One region of the Trinickia violacea genome, then DNA from elsewhere that is predicted to be linked to it. Evidence: riboswitches for the same ligand, from Rfam matches in the RefSeq annotation. Region 1 holds a riboswitch; the other holds the start of a gene.
What was found. Region 1 has a riboswitch for thiamine pyrophosphate ahead of FAZ95_RS19875 (FAD-dependent oxidoreductase). Riboswitches for the same ligand answer to the same signal wherever they lie in the genome.
Positions count from the first base shown of each region.

Region 1 (7,609 bases):
GCGCGATGTCCGCGTCGCGCAGTACAGCGAGCGCGGGCTGTGCGAGCTTCACATCGAACTCGCTGCGAAAGAGCTGCAAATAGCCTTGGCTGCGTCGGTAGTCGAACGCGTGCTGATTGCGGAACTCGTGCAGGCACGCGCGGCTGTAGTACGCGATGCGCTGCATCCGCTCCTTGTTCACGCGGAACCGCGCGAGGTCGCATTCGCGCAGCCACCTCGCGATCCAGCGCCATTGCGCGGCATCGAGCGTCGGCCGGAAGATCAGCGGCGACGCGGGCTTGAACAGGTACTTGAGGATTTTCGCCGGCATGCCGGGCGCGGCCCACGGCGTCACATAGCCGGGCGCGATCACGCCCGCGTTGCCGAAGCTGGTGGCGAGCGCGACGTCGGGCTCGCGTTCGATGACGGTGACGTCGCAGCCTCGCTCGCGCAGATAAAACGCGGTGGCGACGCCGATCACGCCGCCGCCGAGAACAATCGTATGCATGGTCGAAATACGGGGTGAGGCTCGGGCGTGGCGTTATGTCGTGGGTTCGGGAGCGGGCGCGGTAAGCGACTTGCCGCGCGTCTCCGGCAGCGCGAGCGCCGCGAGAATCACGAGCAGATAGCCGCTGCCGGCGACGAGCCCGATCGCTTTGACGAGCGCCATCGATTGCGACATCACGCCGACCAGAATCGGGAAGAACGAGCCGAGCCCGCGTCCGAGGTTGTAGCAGAAGCCCTGGCCCGAGCCGCGGATCGCATTCGGATACAGCTCGGACAGATACGCGCCGACGCCCGCGAAGATTCCCTGCACGACGATGCCGAGCGGAAAGCCGAGCAGCAGCATGGCGCTATCGGTGATCGGCAGCATCGTGTAGGTCATGCCGAGCACGAACGAGCCGAGCGCGAACAGGATGAACGACGCGCGCCGGCCGATTTTGTCGGAGAGGATCGCGCCGATGATGTACCCGCAGAACGAGCCGACGATCAGCACGACCAGATAGCCGCTCGTATTGAACACCGACAGATGGCGCACGGTTTTCAGGTAGGTGGGCAACCACGTGGTGATCGCGTAGTAGCCGCCGAGCATCCCCGTGCAGAGCGCGCTGCCGAGGAGGGTCGCCTTCAAGTGCGGCCCCGTGAAGATCTGCAGGAAATGGGAGGTGTCGAGCCCCGCGTCGCGCGCGCGGCGCGTCGCCAGGAAGATGTCGGGATCGCTCACGTTGCGGCGGATATAGAGAATCCACAGCGCCGGCACGATACCGATCCAGAAGCACGCGCGCCACGCGTATTGCTCGGGCAGGAGCGCGAAGAAGGCCCAGTAGAGGATGGCCGCGGCGCCCCAGCCGAACGACCAGCTGCTCTGAACGGTGCCGACGGCCTTTGCGCGATGCTCGGGCGAGCGGATCGTCTCGGCCATCATGATCGTCACGACCGACCATTCGCCGCCGAAGCCGATGCCTTGCAGCGTGCGCGTCGTGAGCAGTTGCCAGAACGAGTGCGTGAAGCCGGACAGGCAGGTGAAGAGCGCGAAAGTGGCGATCGTCCATTGCAGCACGCGCACGCGGCCGTAACGATCGGCGAGGATGCCGGCGAGCCAGCCGCCTGCCGCCGATGAGATCAGCGAACTCGTCGCGATCATGCCCGCTTCGCTCTTCGTCATGCCCCAGGTCGCGATCAGCGTGGGGATCAGGAACGAGTAGATCATGAAGTCGAAGGCATCGACCGCATAACCGCCGAACCCGGCGTAGAGCGTGCGGCGCTCGCGCGTCGACAATTCGGTGAACCATTGGATGGACCGCATCGGGTAGGTCTCCTTTTAGTGCAGGTCGAGGAGACCCGCCTTGGTTTGGCGGGTATTTTACGGCGGGCTTAGACGGACGGGCCAGTGATCAAAAAGCGAAGGGGGAGCATGTGCGGCGTGCGATGGTTGCGCGCGCAACCATGGCGGGGAGGGCGAAAGGAAACGGTCAGCCCAACGTCAATCCGCCGTCGACATGAATCACCTGACCGGTGATATGACGCGCCGCATCGGAAAGCAGGAATGCGATCAGCGCGGCGACGTCGGCCGGATCGGCGACGCGGCTAAGCGGCGTCGCCTGCTCCGCATGCGTCCAGATGGCGGCGTTCTCGGGCGCCGGCCCGCGATCCTTGCGCGTATAGCCGGGCGCGACGCAGTTCACCGTGATGCCGTGGGGCGCGAGTTCGGCCGCGGCCGTCTTGACGAGCGATTCGAGCGCGGCCTTGGCCGCCGCGGTCGCAGCGAACGGCGCGTCCGCGCGATAGCGATGCGCGACAAACGAGCTGACCGCGACCACGCGCGCGCAGCTCGACGTTTCGAGCGCGGCGGCCGCGCGCCTCACGAGCGCCGCGAACGCACCCGGCATCGAAGCGAACGATTCGGCGAGCGTATCGGAGTCGAGCGACGCGAGCGTCTGGCGCTGAGCGTGGCCGGCGTTGGCCACGAGTTGATCGAGCGCGCCGAACTTCGCAAGCGCGCTGTGGACGATATGTTCCGGCGCGCCGCGCTCGGCGAGATCGCCGTGCACGGTCGCGCACGTCGCGCCGAGCTCGACGCAGCGCGCCGCGACGGCTTCGAGCCGCTTGCGCGATTCGGCATCGGCGCCGCGCGAGTGCAGCATCAAGCCGATACGAGGCGCGGCGATCTGCCGGGCCAGGGCCGCGCCGATTCCGGAGCCCGCGCCGGTAATCAGGACGACGCGATCGAACGCGGAGGCGCCGCGGGCTTCGACCGCGGTCTCCCCGAGCGGGCGCTCGCCGGCAGGCCCTCCGGGCGCGTTCATGCGACGGCGCGCTCGGCTGAGCGCTCGATCTCGAGCGTCTCATCATGGAATGCCGCGAGCGATTCGCGATGCGCGATGCTCACGATCGCCGCCTTCGGCAGCCGCTCGTTGAAGAGGTGATAGAGGCGCGCTTCGTTTTCGGCATCGAGCGCGCTCGTCGCTTCGTCGAGGAACAGGTAGTCGGGCTTGTGGAGCAGCACGCGCGCGCCCGCGAGACGCTGCTGCTCGCCTGGCGAGAGCACGCGCTGCCAGTGCGCCGACTCGCCGAGGCGATCGACGTAATCGTCGAGGCGGCACACGCGTAGCGCCTCGCGGCACTCGTCATCGGTGAAGGTATCGGCTGGCGACGGATACGCGAGCGCCGCCTTCAACGTGCCGATCGGCAGATAGCTCTGCTGCGGGATGAACATCATGCGCGCGTCGACGGGCGCGTCGATCGCCCCGTCGCCGAACGGCCAGAGGCCCGCGAGGGCTCGCATCAGCGTGCTCTTGCCCGCGCCCGACGGTCCGCGCACGAGCCAGCGCGAGCCCGGCTTGATCGCGACGCTGCCGATCGTCGTGAGCTCGGTGCCGTTGGGCAGCGCGAGCTTCAGGCCGTCGGTGGTGAGCGCGTTCGAATCGACGTAGTGCAGGTTGATGCCGCCGTGCTCGGTGGCGGGCAGGATCGATTCCTTCAGGTGCGTCGCGCCCATCACGCGCTTGAATTCGCGCAGACGGTTCGCGGTGGCGCGCCACTCGACCAAAGTCGAGTAACTGTTGATGAACCAGGAGAACGAATCGCTGACGGTGCCGAAGGCATTCTGGATCTGCATCAGCACGCCGAACGTGAACGCGCCGGCGAAATAGCGGGGCGCCGCCACGACGATCGGAAAGATGATGGCGATCTGGCCGTAGAAGCTCAGCACGAAGCTCAGGCGCTTGGTGTACTTCATCACGCGCCACCAGTTATCGCGAATGCGCTGGAAGACATTGCCCGCGACGGCTCGCTCGGTCGCTTCGCCATCGTAAAAGGCAATCTGCTCGGCGTTTTCGCGCACCCGAATCAGGCCGAAGCGGAAATCCGCCTCAACCTTCTGTTGCTGATACGTGATCGAGACGAGCGGGTGGCCGAGCTTGTAGATGACGTACGAACCGCCCAGCGCATAGAGCGCGGCAACCCAGACCATGTAGCCGGGAATGACGATCGGCATGCCGCCGAGCGTGACGGTCAGCGCGCCTGCGAGTCCCCAGAGGATGGTCACGAACGAGATGAGTGTCACGACCGTCGACAGCAAATCGAGCGACAGCGCCAGCGTGCTGGTCGCAAACGACTGAAGGTCGTCGCTGATACGTTGGTCGGGGTTGTCGGCAAGGCGGTCACGCTCGATCCGGTAGAACGCGGCATCGCCGAGCCATTCTTCGAGGAAGCGCTGCGTGAGCCACTGGCGCCAGCGGAACCCGAGCATCTGGCGCAGGTACCGGCCGTACACGAACAGGATGATCAACGCGAACACGATGACCGTGAAGACGATCATCAGGTGCGGGAACTCGTGGACGTTCTTGGCCTGCAAGGCGTTGTAGAACTCGCCGTTCCAGGTGTTGAACTTCACGTTCAGCCAGACGCTGGTGAGGTTGATCGCGATGATCGTGATCAACAATCCCCACGCGATCTTCCATTCTTCGGACACCCAATAGGGCTTGATCAGGCTCCACGCGGAGATCTTGTCTGAATCTCGCGGCACGCCGCTTGGCGAGGACTTGGAAAGGGTTGGGTTCATGAGCTTCCCGATGTAGTGCCGGCTCACGGCAATGGCGACGCGTGCCGCACGAAGGCGGCACGAAACGCCTGATTTTTGCGTGAGCCTCTTAAAAGAGTCTTAACGGTCCTGGCGAGCGGGTCCGGCTGGGTGGACAGACGCAAGGCTTGACCGTGCCGGGCTCGAGTGCGCGCCGGTTACGCGTCCGATGCACGCGTCTGTGCTCACGGCATTGTGCCAGACAGTCGCGCCTGTCTTAATAACGTTCGCGGACTATCGTTACAGGGTGTTCCGGCCGCTTTGGGGGAGGGTAAGAAATTGGGGCAAGTTATCTCATTTTGTTGACCTGGCCCCGGGGTACGGGACATTCCCGTTTGCGGCGGTTTCGCCTTTTATGGTCTAATGGCCGTCGACGAAACAGGGGTGCTTTGCATGCGGGCGGCACGGTAATACCGCGGTAAGGCTGAGAGAGACCCTTTGCACCCGATCCGGGTAATACCGGCGCGGGAAGTTTCCGGAAGCCCCCTTGGCTTCCATTGGATTTCGATTCCCGCCGGGCTGCGTCCACCCTATGTGGGCCTAACGTCCGGCCGGCCTTACCCGCCGGTTTCGTCCTTGGGTACGTGCGTTTTGCCGTACAGAAAGGATCGATCCGATGAGCGTTCAATCTTCAGTTGTTTCCTCGAAAGCCGTTTCAAGCCGCCCGGATTTCGCCGTGCTCGGCGGCGGGCTGTGCGGTCGTTTGCTGGCTTGGCGGCTCGCGGGCGAAGGTCATAGCGTGGCGCTTTATGAGCGTGGCGATGCGGCGGGCTCAGGCGCGGCTGCCTGGGTCGCGGCGGCCATGCTCGCGCCGCTCGCCGAAGCGGCGAGCGCCGAGCTGCTGATCACCGAGCTTGGCGCCGAGTCGCTCGACGCGTGGCCCAAGCTGCTCGCTCAATTGCCTGAACCGGTCTACTTCCAGCGCAACGGTACGCTCGTCGTCTGGCATCACTCCGACCGCGCCGAGGCGTCTCTGTTCGAGCGGCGCGTGCGCGCGAATGCGCCGGCGCCGCTGTTCGACGGCGGGTTTTTGACGCTTTCCGGCGCGCAGGTCGACGAGGCCGAGCCGGCGCTCGGCGGACGCTTTCACCAAGGATTGCTGCTGCCGCGCGAAGGGCAGCTCGACAATCGCCAAGTGCTTTCCGCGCTGGCCGCAGGTCTTTCCGAGCGCGGCGTGGCGACGCACTGGAATACGAGCGTCGACGAGCGCGCGTTGCCGGACGCGCGCATCACGATCGATTGCCGCGGACTCGGCGCGAAGCCGGTGCTGCCCGCATTGCGCGGCATTCGCGGCGAAGTGGCGCGCATCCACGCGCCCGGCATCGGGCTCTCGCGGCCGGTGCGGTTGCTGCACCCGCGCTATCCGCTCTACATCGCGCCGAAGCAGAACGACATCTACGTGATCGGCGCGACCGAGATCGAAGGCGAAGACATGTCGCCCGTCAGCGTGCGCTCGGCGCTCGAGTTGCTGAGCGCGGCGTTTTCGGTGCACCCCGGCTTCGGCGAAGCTCGCATCCTCGAATTGAATTCGCAGTGCCGTCCGACGCTGCCGGACCATCGTCCGGCGATCACGTGGGATGGCGCGACGACGCTATCGGTGAACGGCCTCTACCGGCACGGCTACATGATCGTGCCCGAAGTCAGTGCATGCGCGGCGCGGCTCGCGGGTGCGCTGCTCGAAGCGCGCATCGCCGATGCCGACGCGTTCGCCGAATGGCGCGCCAACGATCGCTGGGCGCCGATGCTGCACCAGCGGAGCGTTGCCGGTCCCTTTGGGGGATCGAACGCGTCCGAGCGGACGATGCCGCGCGCCGAAGCCTGAACCCGACTCAGATTCAGAAAGCCATGGATATCCAGATCAATCAAAAGCTGCTGTCGCTGCCGGAAGGCGCGAGCATCGCCGACGCGCTCGCCGCGTTCGGCGCGCGCCCGCCGTTCGCGGTCGCGCTCAACGGCGACTTCGTCGCGCGCGCGCAGCATGCGGCGCGCGCGTTGCAGGCGGGCGACAAGCTCGACGTCGTCCAACCCGTTGCCGGCGGCTGACGCGGCCGGATAACAACGACCATTCGACCATTCGCTCTTACTGTTGCCTCATTGGTTCGAGCGGCTGCGCAATCGACGCCTCGATCGACCGCAGTCCGCCGCCTGAGCCCAAGGATTCTCCGATGACTTCCAACCTCGCCGCCGATTCGCTGACGCTGTACGGCGAAACTTTCGCGAGCCGCGTGCTGCTCGGCACGTCGCGCTATCCGTCGCTGCAGTCGCTGTCCGATTCGATCGCGGCCGCGAAGCCCGGCATGGTCACGGTGGCGCTGCGCCGCCAGATGAACGCCGATACTGCCGAAGCCGGCTTCTTTGATTTGCTCAAGCGCCACGGCGTGCCGCTCCTGCCGAACACGGCTGGCTGCCAGAGCGTCGCCGAAGCGGTGACGACGGCGCAGATGGCGCGCGAAGTCTTCGAAACCGATTGGATCAAGCTCGAGCTGATCGGCGACGACTACACGCTGCAGCCCGATCCGATCGGCTTGGTCGAAGCGGCGGCGAAGCTCGTCAAGGACGGCTTCAAGGTGCTGCCGTATTGCACGGAGGATCTCGTGATCGGCCGGCGTCTGCTCGACGCGGGCTGCGAGGCGCTGATGCCGTGGGGCGCGCCGATCGGAACGGGCAAGGGCGTCGTCAATCCGTATGGGCTGCGCGTGCTGCGCGAGCGTCTGCCGGACGTGCCGCTGATCGTCGACGCCGGGCTTGGCGTGCCCTCGCATGCGTGCCAGGTGATGGAGTGGGGTTTCGATGGCGTGCTGCTGAACACGGCCGTGTCGCAGGCGACGCATCCGCCCGTGATGGCGCGTGCGTTCGCGCAGGCCGCCGAGGCAGGGCGCAGCGCTTATCTGGCCGGTCCGATGGCCGAGCGCGACAGCGCGCAGGCGAGCACGCCGGTGGTCGGCATGCCGTTCTGGCATCACGCGGGGGGCTCGGCATGAGGACCTTATCGTTTCCCGATCGCGAAATCTTCTGGCCGCCCGCTGACGAATTGACCGAAGCCGCGGA
Region 1 covers NZ_CP040077.1:4,340,732-4,348,340, reverse strand. The annotation lists gene FAZ95_RS19895 (D-amino acid dehydrogenase) at 1-487, opposite strand, end outside; gene FAZ95_RS19890 (MFS transporter) at 521-1,786, opposite strand; gene FAZ95_RS19885 (SDR family NAD(P)-dependent oxidoreductase) at 1,953-2,786, opposite strand; gene FAZ95_RS19880 (ABC transporter ATP-binding protein/permease) at 2,783-4,543, opposite strand; TPP riboswitch at 4,932-5,049, shown strand; gene FAZ95_RS19875 (FAD-dependent oxidoreductase) at 5,178-6,383, shown strand; gene thiS (sulfur carrier protein ThiS) at 6,407-6,604, shown strand; gene FAZ95_RS19865 (thiazole synthase) at 6,727-7,542, shown strand; gene thiE (thiamine phosphate synthase) at 7,539-7,609, shown strand, end outside.

Region 2 (7,609 bases), 2.3 Mb from region 1:
GCCGGCGATCGCGATGACGAACCCCACGACGAGGCCCGCGAGCGATGCCTGCCATGCGGGCCGCCGGGCCCAGCCGAGCAGGACCAGTACGACGACGATGGGGAGGATCGCTACGATGAACGATGGCAATAGGGCATTGCCGATCGGGGTGAGCAATTGATGGAACATCTCGGCTCCTTCGTTGTTGTTCGATGCCGGTTGTGTGCCGCTGAACAGGTTTTTGGCCTGTTGGTCTCTTGGTCTTTTACCGCGCTTCCAAGCATAGAAGGCGAAGCGGCTCAGTCAAGACGGGTAAGTACGGCCTTAATGAATGCGCGGGGGAGGGATCGACGGGTGCTGGAGCGGGCCCGGTCAGCCGGCTGGACGGACGCTGCGAAGCTCAGTGGCCGTGCCACCCGCCGCCGCCATGCCAGCCGCCGCCGCCGCCATGCCAGTAGCCGCCGCCGTGCCAGCCGCCCCAGCAACAGCCGTGGCCGCCCCACCAGCCGCCGACGCCGATCGAGATGGACGGTCCTCCCCAATACGGGTAGCCGTAGTAGGCGGGGTAGGCCGGGTACGCCGGATAGTACGCGGGGTACGCCGGATAGTACGCGGGGGCTGCGTAGTAGTAGCTGCTTGGAACATCCGCGACGGCGTACTGCGCGGGCGGTGCCTCCGCATAGGCGGAGGCCGGCGGAGGAGGCGGCTGGTTCGGCGGCGGAGGATGGGCTGCGGCGCTCGGCGGGGGCGCGACCGGCACCGCTTGCTGCGTTGCGGCAGCGGGCACGGTCGGATAGTAGTAGCCGCCGTATGGATCGTATCCGTAGGGTCCGTAGTAGCATCCGGCCAGCGACACGGCGCCGGCAAGTGCCGTCGCGGCTAATTTGACACTCATGACACGCGCTTCCTTGAATCGAAACGTCCCGCTGACCTGGCGCGAGGCGGACGTCGTGCGAGCACTGTACGCCAATGCCGCAGCGGCGGCACGGCGTGCCGGTTACGGATCGTTTCAAGCGTGCGTGCATAAGCAGCAAAAAGCCCGCACGAGGCGGGCTTGTTGTCTCAGCTCGGTTCAAGCGGCAGCGTTCACTGCTTCTGATAGATCTCCGAGCCGCTCTTGACGAACTCGACGGCTTTCACTTCCATGCCTTTCTTGAGCGCCACGTCCTCCGTGATGCCCTGGGCAGCCGCGAACTCGCGCACGTCCTGAGTGATCTTCATCGAGCAGAAGTGCGGGCCGCACATCGAGCAGAAGTGCGCGACCTTCGCCGAATCCTTCGGCAGCGTTTCGTCGTGGAATTCGCGCGCCTTGTCCGGATCGAGGCCGAGGTTGAACTGGTCTTCCCAGCGGAACTCGAAGCGCGCTTTCGACAGCGCGTTGTCGCGCACTTGCGCGCCAGGATGGCCTTTCGCCAAGTCCGCCGCGTGGGCCGCGAGCTTGTACGTGATGATGCCTTCCTTCACGTCGTCCTTGTTCGGCAGGCCGAGGTGCTCCTTCGGCGTCACGTAGCAAAGCATCGCGGTGCCGAACCAGCCGATCATCGCCGCGCCGATGCCCGACGTGATGTGGTCGTAGCCCGGGGCGATATCGGTGGTGAGCGGCCCGAGCGTGTAGAACGGCGCCTCGTCGCACCAGTCGAGCTGCCGATCCATGTTCTCTTTGATGAGCTGCATCGGCACGTGGCCCGGGCCTTCGATCATCACCTGCACGTCGTGCTTCCATGCGATCTGCGTGAGCTCGCCGAGCGTCTTCAATTCGCCGAGCTGGGCTTCGTCGTTGGCGTCGTAGATCGAGCCGGGACGCAGGCCGTCGCCGAGCGAGAAGCTCACGTCGTAGGCCTTCATGATTTCGCAGATGTCTTCGAAGTGCTCGTAGAGGAAGCTTTCTTTGTGATGCGCGAGGCACCACTTCGCCATGATCGAGCCGCCGCGCGAGACGATGCCGGTCATGCGGTTCGCCGTCAGCGGCACATAGCGCAACAGCACGCCCGCGTGGATCGTGAAGTAGTCGACGCCTTGCTCGGCCTGTTCGATCAGCGTGTCGCGGAAGATTTCCCAGGTCAGGTCTTCGGCCTTGCCGTTGACCTTTTCCAATGCTTGATAGATCGGCACCGTGCCGATCGGCACCGGGCTGTTGCGGATGATCCATTCGCGCGTTTCGTGGATGTGCTTGCCCGTCGACAGGTCCATCACCGTGTCGCCGCCCCAGCGGATCGCCCACGTCATCTTGTCGACTTCCTCGCCGATGGAGGAGGTCACCGCTGAATTGCCGATGTTCGCGTTGATCTTCACGAGGAAGTTGCGGCCGATGATCATCGGTTCGCTTTCCGGGTGATTGATGTTCGCGGGGATGATCGCGCGGCCGCGCGCCACTTCCTCGCGCACGAACTCAGGGGTGATCTCGGTGAGCGCGTTCGGGCCGAAGGCCGCGGCGCCGAACGCCTGGCCCGGGTGCTGGCGGCCCATCATCGCGGCGAGCTTCGCGCCGTTCGGGCCGCTCGCCTTGAGGCTCTCGAGGTACTCGGCGCGGCGCTGGTTCTCGCGGATCGCGATGAACTCCATTTCCGGCGTGATGATGCCGCGGCGCGCGTAATGCATTTGCGACACGTTGGCGCCCGCTTTGGCGCGGCGCGGCGTGCGGTGCAGGCCCGGAAAACGCAGTTGCGCGGTGGCCGGATCGGCCGCGCGCTCGCGTCCGTACTCGCTCGTCAGGCCCGGCAGCGTTTCCGTGTCGCTGCGCTCGTCAATCCAGTTCTCGCGCAATGCGGGAAGACCCCGGCGTACATCAATCTTATTTTTGGGATCAGAATACGGGCCAGAAGTGTCGTACACGTAGATGGGGGGATTCTTTTCCCCGCCGAAGGCAGTCGGCGTATCGGCCTGAGAGATTTCGCGCATCGGCACCTGAATGTCGGGGCGCGATCCGGTCACATAGACCTTTCGGGAGTTCGGCAACGGCTCGACGGCGGCAGCATCCACGTGCGCGTCGGCGGAAATGAATTTGGGGTTGGCGTTCATGCATATCTCCTGATGTGGGTTGCTAAGCAGGAGACGAGAGGAAGGTAGGGCAGGTTTGGCGCGGTGAACTGCGGTGAAGCCCTTACGCATCCCTGCGCTGGCATTATCCAGATCAGGTTCAAAGGGTATTTCTCACCCGCGCAACGCCATTGCTATGAACTATCAGCTCTAGCGCAACACAGGACCCCCGCGTTAGCAGCGCACAAGATACACCGGGTCGCCGCAGGTTGGCAACCGGCAATCTTGTAAGTGTGGAAGCGCGACGGTTGGATGTCTTCAGAGTTTTGATGCGGTACCGATAAACAGTTGTGAACAACCATTCAGCCGCCAAGCGGCATTCAACCGGGAGTCCATGATGCGCGTGCGTACCTTTCACCCCACGACCCTGATCGCCACGGCTTTGTGTGCGGCGGCTGCCGTGACAATGCCGATGCTGGCGGCGGCCGGCCCGACGAGCGGATCCGGCGGCACTATCACGTTTATCGGCAGCATCGTCGAGCCGGGTTTCGACATCAGCAGTGCGCCGATCGGGCCGGCCGCGAAGGGGGGCGCGCTGGAGGCGATCCGCACGAGCAACGGCGTGCAGCTGACGTTCGCGGCGCCGAATGGCGGGGTGCCGGGCGCGGACGTGTCGTTCGTCGCGAACGACGCCGCGCGCTCGACGATCGGACCCAACGTCAAGGACGATGTTGTGACGCGCTTCGTCGACCCGAAAGGGCGAGCCTTTCCGTGGCAGCCGGGCGGGAGCTATCACCTGAGCCCCGAGGGTGGGGTGCTGTCGTTGACGGTGCCGCACGGTGGTCCGCAGACCGCCGCCAAGCCGGTCACGATGGTCATGAGCTATAACTGACCGGGCGGCGATCCGAGGGCGGCCATCCGTCGGGCGGCGCTCCGCGGGGCGGCCATCCGACGGGTGCCGCACCTCGGGGCGGGCCTCCGAGGTGCGGCTGTCCGGGGGGCGCCGTCCGCGCGGTCGTCCCCTTTTTAAAAATATCGCCGGCGCTGTCATCTCTTTTGCGTGCGCTCGACTAACGTACATTTCGTAGGTCGAGGAGCAGCATCATGCACACTAGGACACGCACGACAACGATATGGCGGTGGGCGGCATGGGCGATCGCGCTGCCGCTTTCGCTCGGCGCAAACGGACTCGCTCTGGCAGGCGTCGCGTGCAGCGCGCACAGTCCCGCGCATCGCGTCGCGCTCGTCGAGCTTTACAGCAGCGAAGGATGCAGCAGTTGCCCGCCGGCCGATCGCTGGCTCAGTCAATTGCATGGCGGCAGCCCGGGCGCGGACATCGTGCCGTTGGAGTTGCACGTCGACTACTGGAACCGCCTCGGCTGGACCGATCGCTTCTCGCAGCATCGCTTCACCGAGCGGCAGGAGAATCTCGCCGCTTTTGCGGGCGGCCATCTGATCTATACGCCTGAAGTGTTTGTCGCTGGCCGCGAATTGCGCGACTGGGGCGCGTCGGACTTCGACGGGCGTCTTCGCGAACTGGCGGCTCAGCCCGCGCAAGCCGATGTGGCGATTCGCCTTGCGCCGGTTACGCCTGGCGCGGCGAGTCAGGCGGGCGGGGCGAGCGGCGCGGGTTCAGGGGCCGCGGCCGCGGTGAATCCGCAAGGGCTCGGCGTCGACGCGCAATTCACCGCGCGCTCGACTGCGCCGCGCACGCTGAACGCCTACGTCGCGGTCTATGAGAATCAGCTCAGCTCGCAGGTCGACGCGGGCGAGAACCATGGCGCGACGCTGCATCACGACCGCGTCGTGCGCGCATGGCTCGGGCCGGTGCCGCTCGTCGGCGGCGTCGCGCGGATTCGGCGCAACGTCGTGGTTGCCGCGGACGCCAGCGATACGGCGTCGCCCGGCCGCTTCGGCGTCGCCGCGTTCATCGAGGACGCGGCGACCGGCGACGTGTTGCAAGCCGCCGATCTGCCGGCTTGCCGTTAACTTCGGCCGACATGGGAGGCCACGATGTCCACATCGCATGCTCGCGCGAGACCCGCCGAGACGCTGCACCAACGGCGCGACGCGCCCGTTCATCCGGCCTGGGTCCGCATCACGCACTGGCTCAACGCGCTCGCCGCGATCACGATGATGCTTTCGGGCTGGCAGATCTACGACGCGTCGCCGATCTTCTCGAGCTTCATGTTCCCGCCCAAGTTCGCGCTCGGCGGCTGGCTCGGCGGCGCGCTGCAGTGGCACTTCGCGGCGATGTGGCTGCTCCTCTTCAACGGGATCGTTTATCTCGTGCTGAACGTCGCGAGCGGCCGTTTCTTTCGCACGTTCTTTCCGCTTTCGCCGCGCGCGGTGATCCGCGATCTCGCGAGCGCGCTGACCGGCAAGCTGTCGCACGCGGATCTGCGCCACTACAACGCGGTGCAGAAGCTCGCTTACCTGGTCGTGATCATCGACTTGATCGTGCTCGTGCTGTCCGGCCTCGCGATCTGGAAGTCGGTGCAGTTTCCGCTGTTGCGCGAACTGATGGGCGGCTACGATTCGGCGCGCGTCGTGCACTTCTTTGCGATGTGGGTGTTGTTCGCGTTTCTCGTCGTGCATCTCGTGATGGTCGCGCTCGTGCCGCGCTCGCTGATCGCGATGCTGCGCGGCCGATAACACATTAGGACGATAGGCGGAGGTCGATCATGGTGAATCCAACCGATCCCAATTTCGCAAAGGATGTGGCAGGCGTCAGCAAGCTCGACCGCCACGCGATCCTGACCGACGCGCGGCGCGAACTCGCCTTGCCGTCGCGCCGCGCGTTCGGCAAGCGGGTGCTGACGCTCGGCGGTCTTCTGATGCTGACAGGCTGCTCGCTGACCGACGACAAGTCCGTCAACGCGTTTCTGTTGAAGGTGTCGAGGATGAACGACCGCGTGCAGGCGTGGCTCTTCGATCCGAAGCAACTCGCGCCGACCTACACCGAAGCGCAGTTGACGCGGCCGTTTCCGTTCAACGCGTACTACGGCATCGACGACGTGCCCGACGTCGACGGCAGCGACTTCAAGCTGCAGGTGGGCGGTCTCGTCACCGGCAAGCGCACGTGGACGCTCGCCGAGCTGTACGCGCTGCCGCACGCGGAGCAGATCACGCGCCACATTTGCGTGGAAGGGTGGAGCGCGATCGGGCATTGGGGCGGCACGCCGTTTGCGGATTTTCTGCGGCGCGTGGGCGCGGATACGAGCGCGAAATACGTCGGCTTCAAATGCGCGGACGACTATTACGAGAGCATCGACATGCCGACCGCCCTGCATCCGCAAACCCTCCTCACCTTCCAATACGACGGGCAGACGCTGCCGCCGCAGTACGGCTTTCCGATGAAGCTGCGCATGCCGACCAAGCTCGGCTACAAGAACCCGAAACACATCATGGAGATCTTCGTGACTAATACTTACCCCGGCGGCTATTGGCCCGACCAGGGGTACAACTGGTTCGGCGGGTCCTGAAAAGCGCAGGCAGCTCAAGCGCCAAGCGCCGATGAAATCCGATCGAAAACTCGATTAGCGGCGGGGATTCCGCAAAGTGCCGTGCAAGTCGGAACGTCTCGTGCGGGCGTTTGGAAACCGTTTTGGCGATTTACGAAGGCTGGTTCGCTAGGTCCAGCACCGAGCCATCGCGCTTCAGTGTCGCTAGAACAATGTTGGAATTGATCGACATGACCCCCGTTGCACGATGCAGGCGGTTCATGACGAAATCGGAGAAGTGATCGAGACTGCGGGCCCGCACCGTCAGCACGTAGTTCGATGCGCCTGTGACGACTTGAGCGGCGATCACTTCCGGCCATTCCCGAATCGCCTTGACGAACGTGTCGTGCCAGCCGTCGACGTCTGGTCGCATCGACACGTGCACCAGTGCCTCAAACTCGACGCCAATACTCTTTGGCGCGATCACGCACCGGTAGCCCTCGATAATTCCGTGCTCCTCGAGCAGTTTCACTCGCCGCAGACAGGCGGACGGCGATAGCGCGACCGCGTTCGCGAGATCCTGATTACTGATGCGCCCGTCGCTTTCGAGCTGACGGAGGATGCGTATATCGGTGCGATCGAGGATCATATCGAAGAATCATTCAAAAGTTCGATAGCAATTCGAAGATTCTAGCACTCGATAGCGATTCGAAGCACGCTTACTGAAGCACATTTCATTTTTTCGGCGCTAGCATGCTGTCAGAGATTTAACGGGGAAGCCAACCGGTGCTGGTTTGCCGCTTATGGTGAATGTTGCGGAGGTTTTTCTATCAAGCTTTCGCATTCCTGAATTTTTGCCGATTAACAAAGAGAGAGTGAGTGGGGAGAAGTGGGTGAATCATTTTGGAATGCTGAAATTTGGGGTGGTAATTGGCGGCGCCGTCTCGGTTAGCGCGTTTGCTCAGAACGCCGTCACGTTGTATGGCATCGTCGACCAGAGCATCCGGTACACGACGAATGCCGATGCGGCGAACGGCAGCATGTGGCAGATGGCAAACGGGGCTATCACCAATAGCCGGTGGGGATTGAAGGGGTCGGAGGATCTGGGCAATGGCTTGAAAGCGATCTTCCGTCTGGAAAACGGTTTCGAGCCGCAGAACGGGGAGATGGATAGCAACCGGCTGTTCGGCCGCTATGCCTACGTTGGACTG
Region 2 covers NZ_CP040077.1:1,818,894-1,826,502, forward strand. The annotation lists gene FAZ95_RS08210 (L-lactate permease) at 1-168, opposite strand, end outside; gene FAZ95_RS39245 (hypothetical protein) at 380-874, opposite strand; gene thiC (phosphomethylpyrimidine synthase ThiC) at 1,066-2,997, opposite strand; TPP riboswitch at 3,069-3,196, opposite strand; gene FAZ95_RS08225 (hypothetical protein) at 3,416-3,847, shown strand; gene FAZ95_RS08230 (DUF1223 domain-containing protein) at 4,060-4,944, shown strand; gene FAZ95_RS08235 (cytochrome b/b6 domain-containing protein) at 4,969-5,610, shown strand; gene FAZ95_RS08240 (molybdopterin-dependent oxidoreductase) at 5,640-6,440, shown strand; gene FAZ95_RS08245 (Lrp/AsnC family transcriptional regulator) at 6,571-7,047, opposite strand; gene FAZ95_RS08250 (porin) at 7,307-7,609, shown strand, end outside.
Region 2: it holds a riboswitch for thiamine pyrophosphate, as region 1 does, so the genes downstream of both, thiC (phosphomethylpyrimidine synthase ThiC) here and FAZ95_RS19875 (FAD-dependent oxidoreductase) in region 1, are expected to answer to the same signal.